DNA from 2 places in the Desulforamulus ruminis DSM 2154 genome. Region 1 is predicted to be linked to the other one. Evidence: predicted binding sites of a transcription regulator. Region 1 holds the regulator's gene; the other holds the start of a gene.

Region 1 (10,439 bases):
TGTGGAAATTCCCCAGGAAGCCTTTATGGCGGTGCTAAGTATTGAAGAAAAATAACGGGTGGGTGCAGGAATGCCTTTAGGATTATATATTCACGTGCCCTTTTGCCTGCGCAAGTGCCTTTATTGTGACTTCACATCCTATCCTTACCAACAGGATCTGCTGGAGAAGTACCTGGAAGGCCTTTGGCTGGAAATGGAGTATTATAGACAAGAACTGTCCCCGGAGCATAAACAAATAGCTACAATTTTTGTGGGCGGTGGTACGCCCACTTGTCTTGTCTCCGGGCAGTTGACCGAGATGCTGGAACAGGTGGGTAAAAGATTTCAGATACTGCCGGATGCGGAAATAACCGTGGAAGCCAACCCTGGAACAGTATCCCTGACTTCCCTGAAAGAGCTGAAGGCGGCCGGTTTTAACCGTTTGAGCCTGGGAATTCAATCCACCCATGCGGAGCTTTTAAAGCGGCTGGGCCGCATTCATACGGTGGAGCAGGCCAAAGAGGCGGTGGATTTTGCCGGAAAGGCCGGTTTTAACAATATTAACCTGGATTTAATCTTTGGCCTGCCCGGCCAGACCGTGGAGCAATGGCAGCAATCCTTGTCCCAGGTTTTAGCCCTTTCCCCGCAACACCTCTCCTGTTATGGTCTGCAATTGGAAGAAGGAACCCCCCTCTGCCGGTCGGTGGATAAGGGGGAACTGGAAGCCTGCCCCGAAGAATGGGAATTAACCATGTACCGGACCGCCATAGAGACCTTGGCGGCCGCCGGCTACCGGCATTATGAAATATCCAATTTCTCCAGGGACGGCTACCGCTGCAGGCACAACCTGAACTACTGGCAGAACGGCCAGTATCTGGGATTCGGCCCCGCGGCCCACTCCCACCTGGGAGGAACACGCTGGGGAAATACAGAGAATATCATGAACTATGTCCGGCTGTTGCAGGAAGGGCAGAGGCCGATCCTGGAGATTAAGAAACTGTCAAAAGGGGAACAAATGGAAGAGACGGCTTTTCTTGGTCTGCGGCTGATGGAAGGCCTTTCTTTGGATGCTTTTAAACAAAGATACGGGCGGGAATTTCTGGAGGTCTTTGGCCAACAGGTTCACGATTTGCAAAAAAAGGGCCTGGTTCAATTGGAGGCAGGCCATCTGAAGTTAACCTCCCAGGGCTTGCCGGTAGCCAACCGGGTTTTTGCCGAGTTTATCCAGGTGGTGGAGGAATTTTCGCAGTAGGATGCAACGGTATTTTCCATTTACAGCAAGGAGATTGCTTGACAAACGAAGGCCTATTTGCTAAATTTTATTTAGAATTAGCACTCAATAAGATAGAGTGCTAACAAGGGGGGTGCTCCGATGTGAAAATGGATGAACGAAAACAGCAGATCCTTTTAGCCATTATTAAGGATTACATTTCCACGGCGGAACCCGTTGGTTCACGAACCATCTCCCGAAAATATGATTTAGGCGTGAGTCCGGCAACCATTCGCAATGAAATGTCGGATCTGGAGGAAATGGGCTTTATTGAACAGCCCCATACTTCTGCCGGTCGAATTCCGTCCAATTTAGGCTATCGCTATTATGTGGACTGTTTAATGCAGCGGGAAGAACTGACCCGGGAAGAGGAGGAAACCATTCTCCAGGGTTATGAAAAAAAGGTGCGGGAAGTAGGCGAGGTGATTAGCCGAACCGGCCGAATGATGGCCCGGATGACCAATTACACCGCTTTGGTAAGGACGCCTCAACTAAGCAAAAGCACCTATAAACATATTCAACTGGTATTAATGGCACCCTCCCAGGCTCTGTTGATTGTGGTTATGGATATGGGGGCGGTTCACCACCAGATGATGACAGTCCCTGAAAATATAACTCAGGAGGATCTGGAGCAAATTTCTTCGGTTTTAAACGCCAAACTTCAGGGCCGCACCATGGACAGCATCCGGCTTACCCTAATTAAAGAAATTTATTTTGAACTTTCCAAACATCGGAATATACTAGATATAGCTTTCCAGTTAATGCAGGATCAACTGCATCTGGAAAAGGAAGATAAAGTTCATCTGGAAGGGGTATTTAATATCCTCAACCAGCCGGAGTTTCACAACGTGGACCGGGTCAAGGTCATGTTATCCCTGCTGGAGCAGGAAGAATCCCTTTCGCAGTTGCTGATGCCTTTTGAAGACAGCCGGGACGTAACCGTGCGCATTGGCAGCGAAAACCCCAGGCAGGAAATGCAGAATTGCAGCGTGGTTACGGCAACCTACAAGGTAGGCAACCAAGTGCTGGGAACCGTGGGCGTCCTGGGACCCACACGGATGGATTATGCCAAGGTCATTACCGTGGTTGATTATATGACAAAAAACCTTTCTCGGGTGCTGGAAGAAATGATGAAGGGTCATTACAAGTAAGGAGGAACCCCCACATTGAGTCTCAAACAGCAGGCCAGTCAGGGCGCTGAAGTGAATGAGAAATTAGCGGCGCTGATGACAAATTCCAATGCGGTTCGGGCCATTGCCTCAGCCGTTGAGGGGACCCTGGGGCCAAAGGGTCTGGACACCATGCTGGTAGATAAATTTGGTGAGGTGGTTATTACCAATGACGGTGTGACCATCCTCACCATGATGGAAGCAAACCATCCTGCCGCCCGGATGGTGATTAATATTGCCCGGGCTCAGCAGGAAGAAATCGGCGACGGTACCACCACCGCCACCGTCATGGCCGGGTCCCTGGTGGGAGCCGGGGTGGAGCAGGTGGCCAAGGGAGTCCCGGTGGCCCGGGTGATTGAAGGTTTCAGGGCCGGTATCCGACGGGCCCTTGAGGCCATCGGGGAACACAGCCTGCCTCTGGAGGACTTAAATCATCCCCAGGTGCGCCAGGTGGCGCTGGTGGCCGGCAGGGAACATCAGGATATTGCCGATCTGGTGGTGGAGGCAGCCCGGTTAATTGGCCGGGAGAAACTACTGGACCCCAACTTTAAGCTCTCGGATACGGTGGTTTCCGAAGAAGGGGCTGCCAATCAGGTGTTTATGGGGGTCATTATTAATAAGGAGACCATGAATAGACAAATGCCCGGGGTGCTGGAGCAGGTTAAAATTATGGTCATTGACGATGCCCTGGAACCGGAAGAGATTGAAGATGAAGCCCTGGGGACCGAGGCGGGTTTTGCCCGCTACCTGGAACTGCAGGCGGAGTTCCGGGCGAACATACAAAAGATCATTGACCTGGGAACCGGACTGGTTCTAGTGGACCGGGGCGTTCACGATACGGCGGAGGAACTGCTGACCGATGCAGGCGTTATGGTGGTCCAACGAGTATTGAACAAGGAACTTCAGCGGGCGGCGGAGCATACCGGAGCCCGGGCCATCAAGCGTACCGGATTAAAGAAAAGCCCGCAGGAATTAGAAAAATACCTGGGCCAGGCCGGAAAAGTCATACAGGATGATCGACTGGAGCAGGTTTGGGTTTTAGCCGGGGAAGGAAAACCCATGGCCACTATTCTGGTGGGAGCAGCCACCGAAGAAGTGGTGGGGGAGCGGGCCCGGATTGCTAAAGATGCTGCCAGTTCCATTCAAGCCGCCGTTAAAGGCGGTATTGTACCCGGAGGAGGCGCCCTGGAACTGGCTGTTTCCCGGGAGGTGGAGAAAGTCCGGGAAAGTATCCGGGGGATGGCTGCCTACGGAGTGGACTGTGTGGTGGAGGCCCTGCGCCGCCCCATGGCGCAGATTATTGCCAACGCCGGTTTTAATCCCCTGGAAAAAATCGGGGATGCCTTAGCGGCCCAGGCCGAGCAAAATAAAATTTCCCTGGCGGTAGATTGTGATACCGGGGAAATCGTGGATATGCTGGAAGCGGGTGTGCTGGACCCGGCATTGGTTAAGCTTCATGCCCTGCGGGCTGCCGGGGAGATTGCCGAGGCCATTTTGCGGATAGACACCATTATAAAAATGAAAGACTATAAACAACCTTCCGGAGAAGGTTTTGAACAATGAACCGATTGAGGGGTGATGAAGTGACAAAAGAAAAAATTCAGGAACAGTCTAAAGAGACTTTGCAGTCAGCAGAGCAGGCCGTAGAGAGTGAGAGCTACATAGACGCAGCAGAGGACGCCAAAGAACAGCAGGATGGTAACGGCCAGTCCGCAGAAACCGATGATCCGGTGGAATTAAAGAGACGGTTGGCGGATAAAAGTGCTGAAAGTGAAGAGTACTACAACCGGATGGTCCGGCTGCAGGCAGATTATGACAACCTGCGCCGGCGCAGCCGTTTGGAGCGGGAAGAGCTGTTGAAATACGGATCCGAACAACTCATTAAAGCCATTCTTCCGGTTCTGGATAATTTTGAACGGGCCCTGGCTTCGGCAGGGGATGGGGGCGAAAAGTTTGTCAGCGGGGTGGAAATGATTCACCGTCAGCTAAAAGATGTTCTCAATAATGAAGGAGTAAGCCCGATTCCCGCTGTGGAGGAGCCCTTTGATCCAAACCTTCATGATGCGGTGATGCAGGTGGAGGACTCCGGGAAAGAGGAAAACACCATTGTAGAAGAACTAAGGAAGGGCTACTTTTTTAAAGGAAAAGTTATCCGGCCGTCCATGGTTAAGGTAGCAAAATCTTAATTCTCATATATTTTGTCAGGAGGTAACATCAATGGGAAAAGTAATTGGTATTGATTTGGGAACCACCAACTCCTGCGTTGCAGTGATGGAAGGCGGCGAGGCCGTTGTCATTCCCAACGCGGAAGGAGCCCGCACCACACCTTCGGTTGTTGGCTTTTCCAAAACCGGCGAGCGTCTGGTGGGGCAGGTAGCAAAACGTCAGGCTGTCAGTAATCCTGACCGGACCATTCTATCCATTAAACGTCATATGGGAACCAATCATAAGGTAAATATCGACGGCAAAGACTACACCCCTCAGGAAATTTCAGCCATGGTCTTAGGGAAGCTGAAGGCCGATGCAGAAGCTTATTTGGGCGACAAAGTCACCCAGGCGGTGATTACCGTACCGGCTTATTTCAGTGACGCCCAGCGTCAGGCTACCAAAGACGCCGGTAAAATTGCCGGGTTGGAAGTACTGCGCATTATCAACGAACCCACCGCCGCCGCCCTGGCCTATGGCTTAGATAAGGAAGAGGATCAAACCATTTTGGTTTTTGACCTGGGCGGAGGCACCTTTGACGTATCCATTCTGGAACTGGGCGACGGCGTCTTTGAGGTAAAAGCCACCAGCGGCAACAATCGCCTGGGTGGGGATGATTTCGATCAGCGGGTGATGGATTATTTGGCCGCTGAATTTAAAAAGGAAACCGGCATTGATTTAACCAAAGATAAAATGGCCATGCAGCGTTTGAAAGAAGCGGCGGAAAAAGCGAAGATCGAACTTTCCGGCGTAGTGACTTCCAATATTAATTTGCCCTTTATTTCCGTGGGAGCGGATGGTCCGGTACACATGGACATCAACCTGACCCGGGCCAAATTCGATGAACTAACCGCCGATCTGGTGGAAAAAACCATGGGACCCACCCGTCAGGCCATGAGTGACGCCGGATTCGAACCGAAAGACATTAACAAAGTGCTGATGGTGGGTGGCTCCACTCGTATTCCTGCGGTTCAAGAAGCCATTCGCAAATTTTTAGGCAAGGAACCCCATAAAGGCATTAACCCTGACGAATGCGTGGCCATCGGGGCTGCCATCCAGGCCGGCGTTCTGGCGGGTGAAGTGAAGGACGTACTGCTGCTGGATGTAACGCCCCTGTCCCTGGGCATTGAAACCCTGGGAGGCGTGTTTACCCGCTTAATTGAGCGCAACACCACCATTCCCAGTTCCAAGAGCCAAATCTTCTCCACTGCCGCCGATAACCAGACGACGGTAGAGATTCATGTGCTGCAGGGTGAACGGCCCATGGCTGCCAATAACAAAACCCTGGGCCGGTTCCAGCTTACCGGTATTCCCCCGGCACCCCGGGGTGTGCCGCAAATCGAAGTTAAGTTTGATATTGACGTAAACGGCATTGTTTCGGTGTCGGCCAAGGATATGGGGACCGGCAAGGCCCAAAGCATCTCCATTACCGCCAGCGGCGCCCTTTCGGATGAAGACATCAAGGCCATGGTCAATGATGCGGAAAAATATGCCGAAGAGGATAAAAAGCGTCAGGAAGCGGTAGAAGTCAGAAACCAGGCGGACAGTATGATTTATCAGGCTGAAAAGACCATCAAAGACCTGGGGGATAAAGCCGATAAAGATAAGGTGGAAGCTTTACAGAAGGCCATTGAGGAACTGCGGACTGCCGTTAACAGTAACGACACCGATCAAATGAAAAATAAATTAGAAGAAGTGACCAAACCCCTCTACGAATTGACCTCTGCTATGTATCAGCAAAATGCCCAGCAGGAAGCCCAGGGCGGTTGCGCCGGGGGAGACTGCGGGGCCAGCCCGGAGCAGGATAACGTAGTGGATGCGGATTATGAAGTAAAAGACGAGAAAAAGAACGACAACAAGTAAAGCTGCATACCATAGTGAGCAAATATCATTATAACAGGGGAATCCGTATTCCCCTGTTATTCATGAAATGTAGGTGGTGAGTCATGGCTAAGCGCGACTATTATGAGGTGCTGGGGGTCTCCCGGGATGCCTCGGCGGACGAAATAAAGAAAGCCTACCGGAAACTGGCCCGCCAGTTCCACCCGGATGCCAATAAAGAAGATAAGGAGACCGCGGAAGCCCGGTTTAAAGAAATTGCTGAAGCCTATGCTGTATTAAACGACCCTGATAAAAGAGCAGCCTATGATCAGTTTGGTCATGCGGCGGCCGACGGCCAGGGTTTTAACGGTTTCGGCGGCTTTGGCGGGGCGGATTTCGGCGGACTCGGGGATATTTTTGAAATGTTCTTTGGCGGTATGGGCGGACGTCAACGGGGCGGCCCCCAAAAGGGCGGCGACCTGCGGGTAAATATGGAAATCTCCTTTAAGGAAGCGGCTTTCGGCGTGGAGCGGGATATCCAGGTACCCCGGACGGAAATCTGCGATACTTGCGGCGGCAGCGGGGCGGCGCCGGGCAGCAGCTCGAAAACCTGCGGCACCTGCCATGGAACGGGACAGGTGCAGTATGCTCAGACAACCCCCTTTGGCCGAATTGTTCAAAGCCGTACCTGTGAAAGCTGCCGGGGAGCCGGTAAAGTGATTGAAAGACCCTGTCCCACCTGCCGGGGTGGAGGTCAAGTCAGAAAATCCAAGACCATCCACGTGAAAATTCCCGCCGGGGTGGACGACGGCTCCCGGCTGCGCCTGAGCGGTGAAGGAGAGGCCGGTCTGAGAGGAGGCCCCCCGGGGGACCTTTACGTGTATATTGTGGTGCGTCCGCACAAATCCTTTATAAGGGACGGCAACGATGTTATTTATGATATGAACATTAGTTTTGCCCAGGCAGCCTTGGGGGATGTGGTGGAGGTGCCCACTTTGGATGGTACGGCCAGTCTGAAAATACCTGAAGGAACCCAAACCGGCACGATCTTCCGTATTAGGGGTAAAGGAATTCCTTACTTAAATGGAAGCGGTCGTGGGGATCAGCACGTCCGGGTGAAAATTGTGACACCAACCCGGTTAACTGACAAACAGAAGGAACTGCTGCAGGAGTTTGCCAAGATCGGCGGCGGCGAAAGCCCTCAGGGAGGATCTAAAAATATTTTTGAGAAAGTAAAGGATGCGCTGAGGGGCTAGACTCAGCCTTAAGGGTACGTTAGCCTTAAGGGTTGTGCTTGGGGGTCCTGTTGCTAGACTCATAAGTTTTTCTCCGGGGTCCTGTTGTTAGTATTAAGTATGTTCATCAGGCATTTGCTTAAAACCAGTAAGAAATGCTTCCACTCACACAGGACCTTAAAGGAATCCCCTTAAGGCCAGCAACAGGACTCAAAAGAAATACCCTCAAGTCTGGACCCTTCAGGAATACCCCATACAAGAAAGAGGCGTTTGAATGAACTGGCTTGAAATCACGGTCCATGTTTCCCATGAGGGAATTGACATGGTCAGCAACATTTTTGATGAAATGGGAGCCGGCGGGGTTGTCATTGAGGACCCCGCTTTAATTTCCAAGTATATTGCCGCCAACATCTGGGACCATTACGAATTTTCCCCGGAGGTGCTGAACCGGCCGCTGCCGCTGGTAAAGGCTTACTTCCCCCAGGGCCCGGGACTGGAAGACCGTTTGGTTATCCTGCAGGACCGTCTGGCCGGTTTAGACCTGCCGGAACTCCCCAGGGTTGAAACAAAGGCGGTAGCTGACGAGGACTGGGCCACCTCCTGGATGGCCTATTATAAGCCGATGGAGATTGGCCACCGGTTGGCTGTGAAGCCCAGTTGGGAAGAGTACACGCCGCCGGCCGGCCGGATCCTTCTGGAACTGGACCCCGGCATGGCCTTTGGCTGCGGCAATCACCCCACCACCACCATGTGCATGGAATACCTGGAAAAGATCATCCAGGGCGGCGAGGTGGTGGCGGATGTAGGCACCGGTACCGGTATTCTGGCCATTACGTCGGCCAAGCTGGGGGCTTCCAGGGTGTCTGCCGTGGACCTGGATGAGGTGGCGGTCAAGGTTGCCGCTGAAAACGTGCAGTTAAATCAGGTTGCAGACAGGGTGGAAGTTTTGCAGGGAAATCTGCTGGATAAGGTAAAACCGCCGGTGGATGTGCTGATTGCCAATATTGTGGCCAATGTGATCCTGATGCTGGCCCCTGCCGTGCCGGAGATATTGAAGCCCGGAGGTTACTTTATTACTTCCGGCATTATCCGCTTCCGGGCGGAGGAAGTCCGGGAGAAGCTGCAGCAGGCCGGTTTTGCCGTACTGGAAAAAAAGGAAGACGGAGAATGGATTTCTTACCTGTGCGTCCTGGAGGGATAACATGGCCCGTTTCTTTGTAGAGCCCCGGCAAATTAAAGAAGATACCGCCGTGGTATACGGACCGGATGTAAAACATATCAGCAAGGTGTTACGCATGGACGTGGGAGAAATCCTTACCCTGCTGGATGGCTCCGGTACCCTATACCGGGCTGAAATAAGCGAAATAAGTAAAGAGGAAATCCGCTGCCGCATACTGCAACGGGAACAATCCAGCTCGGAACCCCGGCTGAAGGTAACCCTGGTACAGGGATTACCCAAGGGGGACAAAATGGAAACCATCATCCAAAAATGCACCGAACTGGGGATTGATCAAATTATCCCTTTGGCTGCGGAGCGTTCGGTGGTAAAATTGGATGCCAAGAAGTCGGCGGAACGGCAGGAACGGTGGCAGAGGGTGGCCATGGAAGCGGCCAAACAATGCCGCAGATCGGCCGTTCCCAGAATACATAAGCTTTGCCGGTGGGAGGAATTAGCGGAGAAAATCCCACTGGGCGCCCGGGGACTGATCCCCTGGGAAGATGAAAAAAAGCAGTCCTTAAAGCAAGTTCTGGAGGGTATGGAGCATCCCGGAGAAGTCTATATCTTGATTGGACCGGAAGGGGGGCTTGAGGTCCAGGAGGTTGCCCGGGCCTGTGCCCAGGGGTTCCGTCCGGTTACCCTGGGACCGCGCATCCTGCGTACCGAGACAGCCGGTCCCGCCGTGCTGACCATGGTTTTATACCATTTTGGGGAATTGGGATAAGGAGGTTTTTTCGTGGTCAAAACCGCCGCCATATACACCCTTGGCTGCAAGGTAAACCAATATGAATCCTCGTCCATTGGCGACCTGTTTCGCCGGGCCGGGTACCAGCTTCTGAACTTTGACCGGCCGGCAGATGTTTATGTCATCAATACCTGTACCGTAACCCATCTGGGAGACCGCAAATCCAGGCAAATGATCCGGCGCGCCATTAAACAAAATCCCCAGGCAGTCATCGCCGTAACGGGATGCTACGCGCAAACCGCCCCGGGCAAAGTGCTGGAGATACCGGGGGTTGATTTGGTCATTGGCACCCGGGACCGCGGCAGCATTGTCACACTGGTGGAGTCCTGCCGGAAAGGCGGGAAACCGGTCAATGCGGTGCAGGATATCATGCAAAGGGCGGATTTTGAGGAGTTGCCCATTCCAGTGGATCAGGGCAAAACCAGGGCCTTCCTGAAGATTCAGGAGGGATGCAACAGCTATTGCTCCTACTGCATTATTCCCTATGCCCGGGGCCCCGTACGAAGCCGCCTGCCGGAAAATGTTTTGTCTTCGGCCCGGGAACTGATTGAACAGGGCTTCCGGGAAATTGTGCTGACGGGAATTCATATTGGGGCCTACGGCCAGGATTTTGCAGAGCGGCAGAAGGATTTGGCCTGGCTGGTGGAGCAGTTGGCGGTGATTCCAGGACTCCGGAGACTGAGGTTAGGCTCTGTGGAACCCCATGACATCAACTTTGCCCTTATTCAAGCCGTGGCTGCTCACCCCAATGTTTGCCGCCATCTGCACATCCCCCTGCAAAGCGGGGATGACCGTA
Region 2 (10,439 bases), 400 kb from region 1:
TAGCGCCCGATAACAGCCGCTTCAGCCACCGTGGGATGTTCAACCAGGGCACTTTCCACTTCGGCCGTACCGATTCTGTGACCGGAAACATTAATTACATCATCCACCCGCCCCAGCACCCAAATATAGCCGTCTTCATCCCGGCGAGCGCCGTCGCCGGTAAAATACATACCGTCGAAATGGGACCAGTAGGTATCCACATAACGCTGGGGATCCTTGTAAATGGTCCGCAGCATGGAGGGCCAGGGCTGCTTGATCACCAGATAGCCGTTGCCGCCGGCTCCCACCGGGTTGCCTGATTCATCCACTACATCCACGAATACGCCGGGCAAAGGCAGGGTGGCGGATCCGGCTTTGGTGGGAGTTAAGCCCGGCAGGGGAGCAACCATCACACTACCGGTCTCCGTCTGCCACCAGGTATCCACAATGGGACAATTTTCTCTGCCGATATTTCTATGATACCAGGACCAGGCCTCGGGGTTAATGGGCTCGCCCACCGAACCCAGTAAACGCAGAGAGGATAAATCTCTGCCGGCGGGCCACTGCTCTCCCCACTTCATGAACATACGGATGGCCGTGGGAGCCGTGTAAAAAATGCTGACCTGGTACTTTTCTATGATTTCCCAGAAACGATCCTTCTCAGGGTAGTCCGGTGCCCCTTCAAACATCAAAACGGTACTGCCGTTGGCCAGAGGTCCGTAAACAATGTAGCTGTGTCCGGTAATCCAGCCGATATCCGCCGTGCACCAATATACGTCTTCTTCCTTAAGGTCAAAAATATTGCGGTGGGTGGAAGAAACTCCGGTTAAGTAACCCCCGGTTGTATGCACAATGCCTTTGGGTTTTCCGGTGGTGCCGCTGGTGTAGAGAATAAAAAGAATATCTTCGGCATCCATCACTTCGGGCTCACAGCCTGCCCGTGCGCTCTCCATCAATTCATGGTACCAGAGATCTCGGCCCGGTTCCATGGCAACTTCCATGCCGGTTCGCTGAACCACCACAACCTTCTCTACGCTGGAGCAGCTTTGTAAAGCCACATCCACGCTCTGCTTCAAAGGAATAGCCTTGCCCCGGCGCCAGCAGGCATCGGTTGTAACGACAACCTTGGAGGCCGCGTCATTAATCCGGTCCCGCAAGGCTTCGGAAGAAAAGCCTCCAAATACCAGACTGTGAGGCACGCCGATACGGGCGCAGGCCAGCATGGCAATCACCGCCTGGGGAATCATGGGCATGTAAATACTGACCGTATCGCCCTTTTGGATTCCCATGCCCCGCAGTACATTGGCAAATTTAGTTACTTCCCGGTACAGATCCTGATAAGTTAAAACCATCTGATCGCCCGGTTCACCTTCAAAGATAATGGCCGCTTTATTTTTACGCCAGCCGTCCAAGTGGCGGTCCACACAATTATAACAAGCATTCAGCTTGCCTCCGACGAACCACTGGGCAAAGGGACTCTGCCACTCCAGCACCTTTTCCCAGGGCTTGATCCAGTGCAGTTTTTCCGCTTCTGAAGCCCAGAAGCTTTGATAATCCATGCCGGCCCAGTCATAAATCCGGGCATCCCGGACATTGGCCCGGGCGGAAAAGGATAAAGAGGGATGATAAACTTGCTCCTCCTGAGCACACTCATGAACTTTTTCAACAGCCATAACCAAAACCCCCAAGCCGATTTATTTGATTTTATCTTATCGAAGAAAGAGCCCGGGGGTAATGTTTTTTCCGTTAATTGAAGGAATCCCCTTTTTTTCTGATGGCTGGACCACTAAACGGCTAAGGAAAAGGCCCGGCTCATTTAAATCTGAAAAATTACCGCTTGGATCGCCAAATCTACCGTTCGGCATGGATATTGACCGTTAAAGGAAAAAAACAGAAACATTTACCCGCCATTAACCGGATATTAACAGGAACATAACGGTACTGCCGTAAAATGAAATAACCAACTTATGGCAGGAGGTTCATTCTTTGAAGCTGGTAAATCTCCTCGGCAGCATCCGGGCCTCTCTGATGATGATGGGAAGCAATTCTCTGCTGGTTCATTTGCTCAAAGGCTCTAATCTAATGGAAAAGCTCCAGAAGATGATGGTTCAGGGCCCTTCGGTCCTTCTTCTTTATGTGGATGTGGTAAATTTTCAGCAAGTGGCACAGTTGCACGGCGATGCCCTGGCCAACCGGGTGCTGCATGTCCTCCGTGCCGCCCTGCGCCAGCGGGCCTCTCAATTCATGGATTGTTTGGGAGATTTGGTGGTGGAAAACCTATGGGGGGATGATTTTCTGGTCCTGTGCCGTTATAAAACCACTTCCCCCGAGCATTTGACCAAAATGTCCACCGCCCTGCGTCTGGCCTTGGAGGAAAGCTTAAAAGCCGAGCTTTTTAAACTTACCGGCAGCACCGTGAAACTTCATGTGGGCTATGCCACCATAGCCAAGAGCCGCGCCAAGAAAGCCGAATACGCCCTGTATACGGCTTTGCGGGATGCCCAAAAGGTGGCGAAAGGCGCCCTGAATCAACAAACACTGCATTTGAGAGAGGAGTTTGAAGGGCTTTTAGAAAAGAGGGATTTTCTCATTGTGTACCAGCCTATTGCTTCTTTGCAAACCGGTGAGATATTAGGCTGGGAAGCCTTGACCCGGGGACCCCGGGGCAGCTATTTTGAAACTCCAATGGTTATCTTTAACTTTGCTGAAGAAGTGGGATTATTATTTCCACTGGAAAAAATTTGCCGGGAGTTGTCTATAATAAACTTCGGCAAGATGGAAAAGGAGCAGCGGCTTTTTCTCAACATCCACCCTCAGACCGTCAATGACACGCAATTCGCCAAGGGGGAAACCAGGAAATTTTTAAAGGACCGTTTCCTGAGTGCCACCAATATTGTTTTTGAAATTACCGAGCGGCAGGGCATCCATGACTTTAGCCAGTTTAACAAAACCCTGTCCCATTACCGGAACCAGGGCTACCGCATTGCCGTGGACGATGCCGGCGCCGGGTTTTCCAGCCTGCAGGCCATCGCCGAGGTAAAGCCCGAATACATTAAAATTGATTCCTCCCTGGTGCGGAATATCCATAGCAACCGGGTAAAGCAGGCCTTGCTGGAAACCTTTGTCACCTTTGCCCAAAAAATTGGCTGCTACATTATTGCTGAGGGCATTGAAACCGATCAGGAGTTGACTACCTTGCGCACTCTGGGTGTGCACTACGGCCAGGGGTACTATCTGGCCCGCCCGTCTTTTCCCAAGCCGGAGGTTCGTGCCGAGGCATTAGCGAAAATCCTCTCTCTGGCCTCCCGCAATCCCACGGGGGTCTGGCAAAAAGCCTTCCCCATCGGTGATATCAGTGAACCTGCCGTACAGGTAAACGCCCATACGCCTGTGCGGCAGTTGAAAAAAATATTGGATGCCAACCAACTTATCAGCGGCGTGGTCATCACCCAAGGAGAACGGCCTGTTGGCCTCATTATGCGGCATCATCTGGACCGTTACCTGGGCACCCAATACGGTGTGGCTCTTTATTTTGAGCGGCCGGTATCCACCATCATGGACCCGGACCCCCTGGTGGTGGACATCTCCGTACCCATTGAGCATGCCTCCCAACAATCCATGAGCCGGGACAAGCTCAAGCTTTATGATGATATTGTGATTACCAGGGACACCAGCCTTTACGGAGTGGTTTCGGTGCAAACCCTGCTGGATACCATGACCAAGATCCGGATGGAGGTGGCCAAGGGAGCCAACCCTTTGACCGGCCTGCCTGGAAACTTGACCATAGAAGGAGAATTAAATAACCGTCTTACGGAAAACTCCCCGTTTGTCTGCATCTATATGGACTTGGATCATTTCAAGTCCTATAATGACCGTTACGGCTTCGAAAACGGAGACCGCCTGCTGCTGCTGGCGGCCAGGCTGCTGACCAGTGTAGTCCGGAAATTTGGCTCAGCCACGGATTTTATAGGGCACATTGGAGGCGATGATTTTGTGATATTAACCCATAAGGATAAAGCCGATAACCTTTGCCAGCAATACATTCGGTATTTTGACCGGCTGGTGAAAAGTCTTTATTCCGCCGAAGACAGGGTCATCGGGGGATTTTACGGCAGGGACCGGCAGGGACAGGAAACCTGGTTCCCCTTTGTGTCGGTTTCCCTGGCTATTGTAGAGTGCGCCAGCCACTGTTCCGCCGAAGGTTTGGCGGAAACGGCCGCTCAGCTCAAAAAGTACGCTAAATCCAAAATTGGCAGCGTGTATGTCCGGGACCGCCGCTGCACTGCTCCGCCCTACCCTCCTTCCTATTGAGCCGGCTCCGCTTTAAACAAAGGGGTGGACAAGTACCGTTCGCCGGTATCCGGTAACAGCACCACCACCGTTTTCCCGGCATTCTCCGGGCGGCGGGCCACTTCCAAAGCAGCATACATGGCCGCCCCTCCGGAAATTCCCACTAACATTCCTTCCTCCCGGGCCACTCTTCTGGCCGTTTCCATGGCTTTTTCACCGTTAACCTGAAAAATTTCATCAATCATCGCGAGGTTTAAAACCTTCGGTACAAAACCCGCTCCAATCCCCTGAATGGGATGACTGCCCGGCTGTCCTCCGGAAAGGACCGGGGATTCTGCCGGTTCCACCGCGATGGCCTGAAAGGAAGGTTTTCTTTCTTTGATATAGGTGGACACTCCGGTGATGGTTCCCCCTGTGCCAACACCAGCCACAAAGATATCCACCTTGCCGCCGGTATGCTCCCAGATTTCAACGGCGGTGTTCCGCACATGGGCCCGGGGATTGGCGGGGTTGGCAAACTGCTGCAGCATGAGGGCTCCAGGTGTACTTTTTACCAGTTCTTCCGCTCTGGCAATGGCCCCATTCATCCCTTCCCGGCCGGGAGTAAGAATCAGCTCCGCCCCGTAGGCCTGCAGCAGGCTGCGCCGCTCTTGGCTCATGGTCTCCGGCATGGTTAAAATTAATCGCAGCCCCAGAGCCGCGCAGGTAAGAGCCAGCCCCACCCCGGTATTGCCGCTGGTGGGCTCCACCAGAACGCTGTCCTTGTCAATAACGCCCCTTTCCAGCGCATCCATAATCATAGCGTAACCGATACGGTCCTTGACACTTCCCCCGGGATTAAAAAATTCCACTTTGGCCAGCACCTCGGCCGCCGTCCCCGCAGCCAACCGGTTTACCCGCACCAGCGGAGTGCCGCCAATGGTTTCTAAAATATTATTATAAATGGTCATTTTTACCGCCCCCGTTTTTATTTTAGACCCTTTACCAAGGCATTCCCTAAAATTATTCTACCTTATAAGGAATATTATAACAGAATATAGAAAACCTGAGCGTGTTCCTGCAAGTTCCTTTGTTCAAGGCTTTTAAAAGTACCTGCCATCCATAAATTATTCTAAACCCGGTCTTTTTGTTGGTTCTCCAATGGAAAAATGCCAACAGAAAGAGACCTTTCAAAAGCTCGGCGAACTTCTGAAAGGTCCCTAATAGACTCATTGTTATTTTTTCGTTACTTTTAAGGCAGCGGGCTCCTCATAATCCCCTATCAACAGAGGATTCCGGGAGGATCTTACATCATGCCGCCCATGCCACCCATTCCGCCCATGCCGGCCATAGGATTGGCGGCATTTTCTTCGGGCTTATCGGAAATCAGCGTCTCGGTGGTGAGAATCATGGCTGCGATGGAGGCAGCGTTTTGTAAAGCAGACCGGGTTACTTTGGCCGGGTCAACAATCCCTGCGGCAATCATATCCACGTAATCTTCACTCATAGCGTTAAAGCCCACGCCCTTTGCAGTGGCTCTAACTTTCTCAACCACCACGGAACCTTCGTGGCCGGCGTTATTGGCGATTTGGCGCAGGGGTTCTTCCAGGGCCCGCTTAACAATGTCCACACCGGTTTTGGCGTCGCCTTCCAGCACGATGCTGTCCAGGGAGCCGATAATATCGATATAGGCAGTGCCGCCGCCGGGGACAATTCCCTCTTCAACAGCAGCACGGGTTGCGTTCAGAGCATCGTCGATACGCAGTTTTTTCTCTTTCATTTCAACCTCGGTGGCTGCGCCAACCTGAATGACAGCAACACCGCCGGCCAGTTTAGCCAGACGCTCCTGCAGTTTTTCACGGTCGAAATCAGAGGTGGTTTCTTCGATTTGCTTTTTAATCTGGGCTACCCGGCCTTCGATATTGGACAGGTCACCACCTCCGCCAACAATGATGGTTTCTTCTTTCTTAACCCGAATCTGACGGGCAGTACCCAGCATATCCAGAGTGGCTTTATCCAGCTTCAGGCCGATATCTTCGGTGATAACGGTAGCGCCGGTAAGGGTTGCGATATCTTCCAGCATGGCCTTGCGGCGGTCGCCGAAACCGGGAGCTTTAACCGCAACAACATTCAGGGTGCCGCGCAGTTTGTTCAGCACCAGAGTGGCTAAGGCTTCGCCCTCCAGGTCTTCGCAAATCAGCAGAACGGGCTTGTTGCCGGTCTGAATGACTTTTTCCAAAATAGGCAGGATTTCCTGAATAGAGGCAACCTTTTTATCGGTAATCAAAATGTAAGGATCGCTGAGGGAAGCCTCCATCTTGTCGGTATCGGTGGTCATGTAAGGGGAAATATAACCCCGGTCAAAGTTCATGCCTTCCACAACTTCCAGGTTTGTTCCGATACCCTGGGATTCCTCAACGGTAATAACGCCGTCTTTGCCTACTTTTTCCATGGCTTCGGCAATGAGGCTGCCAATGGAATCATCATTGGCGGAAACGGTAGCTACCTGGGAAATGGCTTCCTTGCTTTCAATGGGCTTTGCCATGGCTTTGATTTCTTCAACAGCCTTTTCAACGGCTACTTCAATGCCCCGTTTGATAATCATGGGATTGGCGCCGGCGGCTACGTTTTTCAGTCCTTCCCGAACGATGGCCTGAGCTAAAACCGTGGCGGTGGTGGTGCCGTCACCAGCTACATCGTTGGTCTTGGTGGCAACCTCTTTAACCAGTTGGGCGCCCATATTCTCAAACTTATCAGCCAGTTCAACTTCCCGGGCAATGGTTACACCGTCATTGGTGATGGTGGGTGCACCAAATTTTTTATCTAACACAACATTGCGGCCTTTAGGGCCAAGGGTTACCTTAACCGCTTCAGCCAGGGCGTTTACGCCTCTTTCCAGTGACTTGCGGGCATCCTCGCGGAAAATAATTTCTTTAGCCAAGGTCAATAACCTCCTTATATAATCAAAACTTTAAGTACAAAAATAAACTTATTCAACAATAGCCAGAATATCCATCTCTCTTAAGATCAGGAATTCTTCTTCTTCAATTTTAACCTCGTTGCCGGCATATTTGGAGAAGAATACTTTGTCACCGGCCTTAAGATCAATGGTGGCGCGCTGGCCGTTTTCCAGCAGGCGGCCGGGACCTACGGCAATCACTTCGCCCTGCTGAGGCTTCTCTTTGGCAGTATCCGGCAGTACGATGCCGCTCTTGGTTTTTTCTTCCTGGGGCAGTGCCTTTACAACTACCCTGTCACCTAATGGTTTAATCACAAAAAACCCTCCTTTAAAATTATTAAGGTTTTTTAATTTGCGGGTTGTGTTGTTAGCACTCATTAATATTGAGTGCTAACACCCAGTTAATATAATATAGAACGAGAAGATTAAAAGCAACTACCTACAATGGCAAATATACCAAAATGGCCTAGAAAAAATTTAATTTGGTACATTTATCTTTTAATTTCTCCCTCTATATTAGATTTTCAGCCCTATCATTTTTTTTACCCACAAGATATCTTAACCTATACCTGGTTATTTTATGCAATTTTTAAAAATTTTTTCATTTAGCCGGAACCACACTCGCCACCCCGTCCGGTAAGGATCTCCAAACCATGGGGCAGCACCGGCAGAACCACCTCCAGGCATTCCCTTACCCCCTTTACACTGCCGGGCAGGTTAATAATTAAGGTTTTGCCCCGGATACCGCTGATTGCTCTGGACAGCATGGCCTTGGGCGTTTTTTTCAGACTTTCCGCCCGGATGGCTTCCGCCAATCCCGGCACCTGCCGGTGGATGACGGCCAGGGTGGCTTCGGGGGTGTTATCCCTTGGCCCCAGCCCGGTTCCACCGGTGGTTAAAATAAGATCCAGGGCATGTTGGTCGGCAAATTCAATCAAAGTATTCTTTATCACTTCCGGATCATCGGGTACCACCCGGTATTGCTCCACCCGGCCAAGACCCGCCACCAGCTCTTTAATGGCGGCGCCGCTGGTATCCTCCCGTTCTCCCCGGGCCCCCTTGTCGCTCATGGTTACAATACCTATTTTATACATGCTTTCACCTCCAAGGATTTTGCCGGCCTTCACAACAGCCTCCGGTTAAGATACAATAAAATAAATATTGCGATATTTTATAAGGAGGCTGGGAAATGACCTGGCAGATTAACAGAACATCCATAAATATCGTTAAAATCAAAGGGGATAAAATCCTTCATACCGAAGATCCTATTGTTCGCGAAGTTCCCGTAACCCTGTTCCTCAACGGCAGGGAGTTTGTGACCATGGTTTGTTCCCCGGAAGGTTTGGAAGAACTGGCCGTAGGCTTTCTTTGCTCCGAAGGACTGCTTCAGAGTCCGGAGGATCTCAACAATATTCAAATTGATTACGAGAATGGAACCGTTCATATTGAAGCTTTGGAAGGCGAATCGGAAAAAAAATTTCTTAAAAGAAACATTACTTCCTGCTGCGGCAGGGGGCGTCCGGTTTTTTATTTTGTGAATGATGCCAAGAGCATGAACAAGATCACCACTCCGCTTTTGGTAACTCCCGGACAGGTTTGGAATTTATCCGACCGTCTGGAAGAAATGTCCGTTTTATTCCAACAAACCGGCGGGGTTCACAATGCTGCCCTTTGCGCTCCCACCGAAGTGATTTTGTTTTATGAAGACGTGGGTCGGCACAATGCCGTAGACAAAATCTTTGGCCGGGCTTTCTTGAACGGCATCTCTCTGGAGGACAAAATTCTGGTCTTCAGCGGCAGGGTTTCTTCTGAAATTGTTATCAAGGTAGGCAAAATGGGCCTGCCGGTTATCATTTCCCGCTCCGCCCCCACCGACCTGGGAATTGAAATGGCTGAAAAACTGGGTATCACCATCGTTGGTTTCGCCAAGGGGGAGCGGATGAATGTATACACCTATCCGGAGCGCATTTTAGGCTGATCGGGCTGCCTTCGGTTCTCTTTGCCTGTTCTTTTCTAAAAATTTTCTCAGCAGGGTGAGGTTTTCCTCACCCTCTTTTAGGTTCAACGCAAAAGGAAATATTCCTAATGAAAGCTTTCTTTAAAAATCCTTTTAACGGCCCTTTCCATCTCCGTCCGGAAATTTCCAAAGGAGACCACCAGCTTTTGACCAACTTCCGTAAGGCTGGCTCCCCCGCCGGTATCCCCGCCTACCTGGGTGGCCACCAGTTGAATGCCCCAGTTTTTTTCCGCACGCTTAATTTTACCCCAGGCGGCCCGGTAGGACATGCCCATCTCTCTGGCTGACCGGGAAATGGAGCCGTACTCTTGGACATAGGTGAGCAGGTAATACAACCCGTCACCAAAATTGGTGCCTCCCCGCTCCAGCCAGACCTTGCAGCCCGGTTCAAAAAGTTCCAGCGGGGGCTTGTTTAGAAATTCTCCAGGCTCCTTTTTCATAAATTCACCTAGATTCCCTGCCGGTACATCACGCCGCCGCAATCTCTTAGATCATACCCGCCCAATTTCTCCACCTGCTGCCGGAATTCCGGTGTGTCAATAACTTCCAACAGCCGAGTGATGTAAGGGGTATCCCAGTACTCTCCCGGAATACAAAGGTCATAACGTTCCTCCACCACCGGAACAAAATCCAATTCCAGGGCATTGGCCGCCGCTAAAATACCCAGACCGGCATCAGCCGCTCCGCTGGCTACAGCGGCGGCAACCGCCATATGAGTATATTCCTCCCGGTTATAACCATAGATGCTGTCCGGGTTTATGCCCAGTTGTTTTAAACGGAAATCCAGCAATATCCTGGTACCGGCACCTCTCTGCCGGTTGATAAAGCGGACTCCTTCCCGGACCAGATCTTCCAGTCCGCCAATTCCCAGAGGATTGCCCTTGGCCACCATTAAACCCTGTTGCCGGTAAACCAGATTTACCAGCACCACCGGGCGATCTCCCAGCAGCTTTTGAATATAAGAGATGTTGTAATCACCGGTTTCCTCATCCAGCAGATGCGTGCCGGCGCAGTGGCATTCTCCCCGTTTAATGGCATTCAGTCCCCCCAGGCTCCCTACATTGGCACTGGAAAGACTGGCCTCCGGAAAACTCCTGCGCAGGTGGTTGGCTAAAATGTCCAGGGCCATATCGTGGCTTCCGATAACCACGGTGGTCTGGCTCACTTCTTCCAGGGAGCGCATCAGTTCAATCTTTACCGTTTCTCCTGCCCGAA

Evidence for each region. The regulator HrcA, encoded in region 1, represses chaperone genes, less so after heat shock. The targets are predictions, from matches to a motif close to TGTTAGCACTCNNNNNNNNNGAGTGCTAACA.
Region 2: a site for HrcA is predicted at 7,573-7,603, ahead of groES (co-chaperone GroES). Genes of this name have one in related genera too.

Annotation. Positions count from the first base shown of each region.
Region 1 covers NC_015589.1:1,165,780-1,176,218, forward strand. Annotated here, with positions in the region: gene lepA (translation elongation factor 4) at 1-55, shown strand, start outside; gene hemW (radical SAM family heme chaperone HemW) at 71-1,231, shown strand; gene hrcA (heat-inducible transcriptional repressor HrcA) at 1,354-2,400, shown strand; gene DESRU_RS05780 (TCP-1/cpn60 chaperonin family protein) at 2,416-3,981, shown strand; gene grpE (nucleotide exchange factor GrpE) at 4,002-4,604, shown strand; gene dnaK (molecular chaperone DnaK) at 4,636-6,486, shown strand; gene dnaJ (molecular chaperone DnaJ) at 6,570-7,700, shown strand; gene prmA (50S ribosomal protein L11 methyltransferase) at 7,954-8,880, shown strand; gene DESRU_RS05805 (16S rRNA (uracil(1498)-N(3))-methyltransferase) at 8,882-9,622, shown strand; gene mtaB (tRNA (N(6)-L-threonylcarbamoyladenosine(37)-C(2))-methylthiotransferase MtaB) at 9,635-10,439, shown strand, end outside.
Region 2 covers NC_015589.1:766,124-776,562, reverse strand. Annotated here, with positions in the region: gene acs (acetate--CoA ligase) at 1-1,652, opposite strand, end outside; gene DESRU_RS03875 (GGDEF domain-containing protein) at 1,966-4,290, shown strand; gene cysK (cysteine synthase A) at 4,284-5,219, opposite strand; gene groL (chaperonin GroEL) at 5,555-7,189, opposite strand; gene groES (co-chaperone GroES) at 7,238-7,522, opposite strand; gene DESRU_RS03850 (MogA/MoaB family molybdenum cofactor biosynthesis protein) at 7,813-8,301, opposite strand; gene fdhD (formate dehydrogenase accessory sulfurtransferase FdhD) at 8,397-9,185, shown strand; gene DESRU_RS03840 (winged helix-turn-helix domain-containing protein) at 9,290-9,664, opposite strand; gene DESRU_RS03835 (molybdopterin biosynthesis protein) at 9,673-10,439, opposite strand, start outside.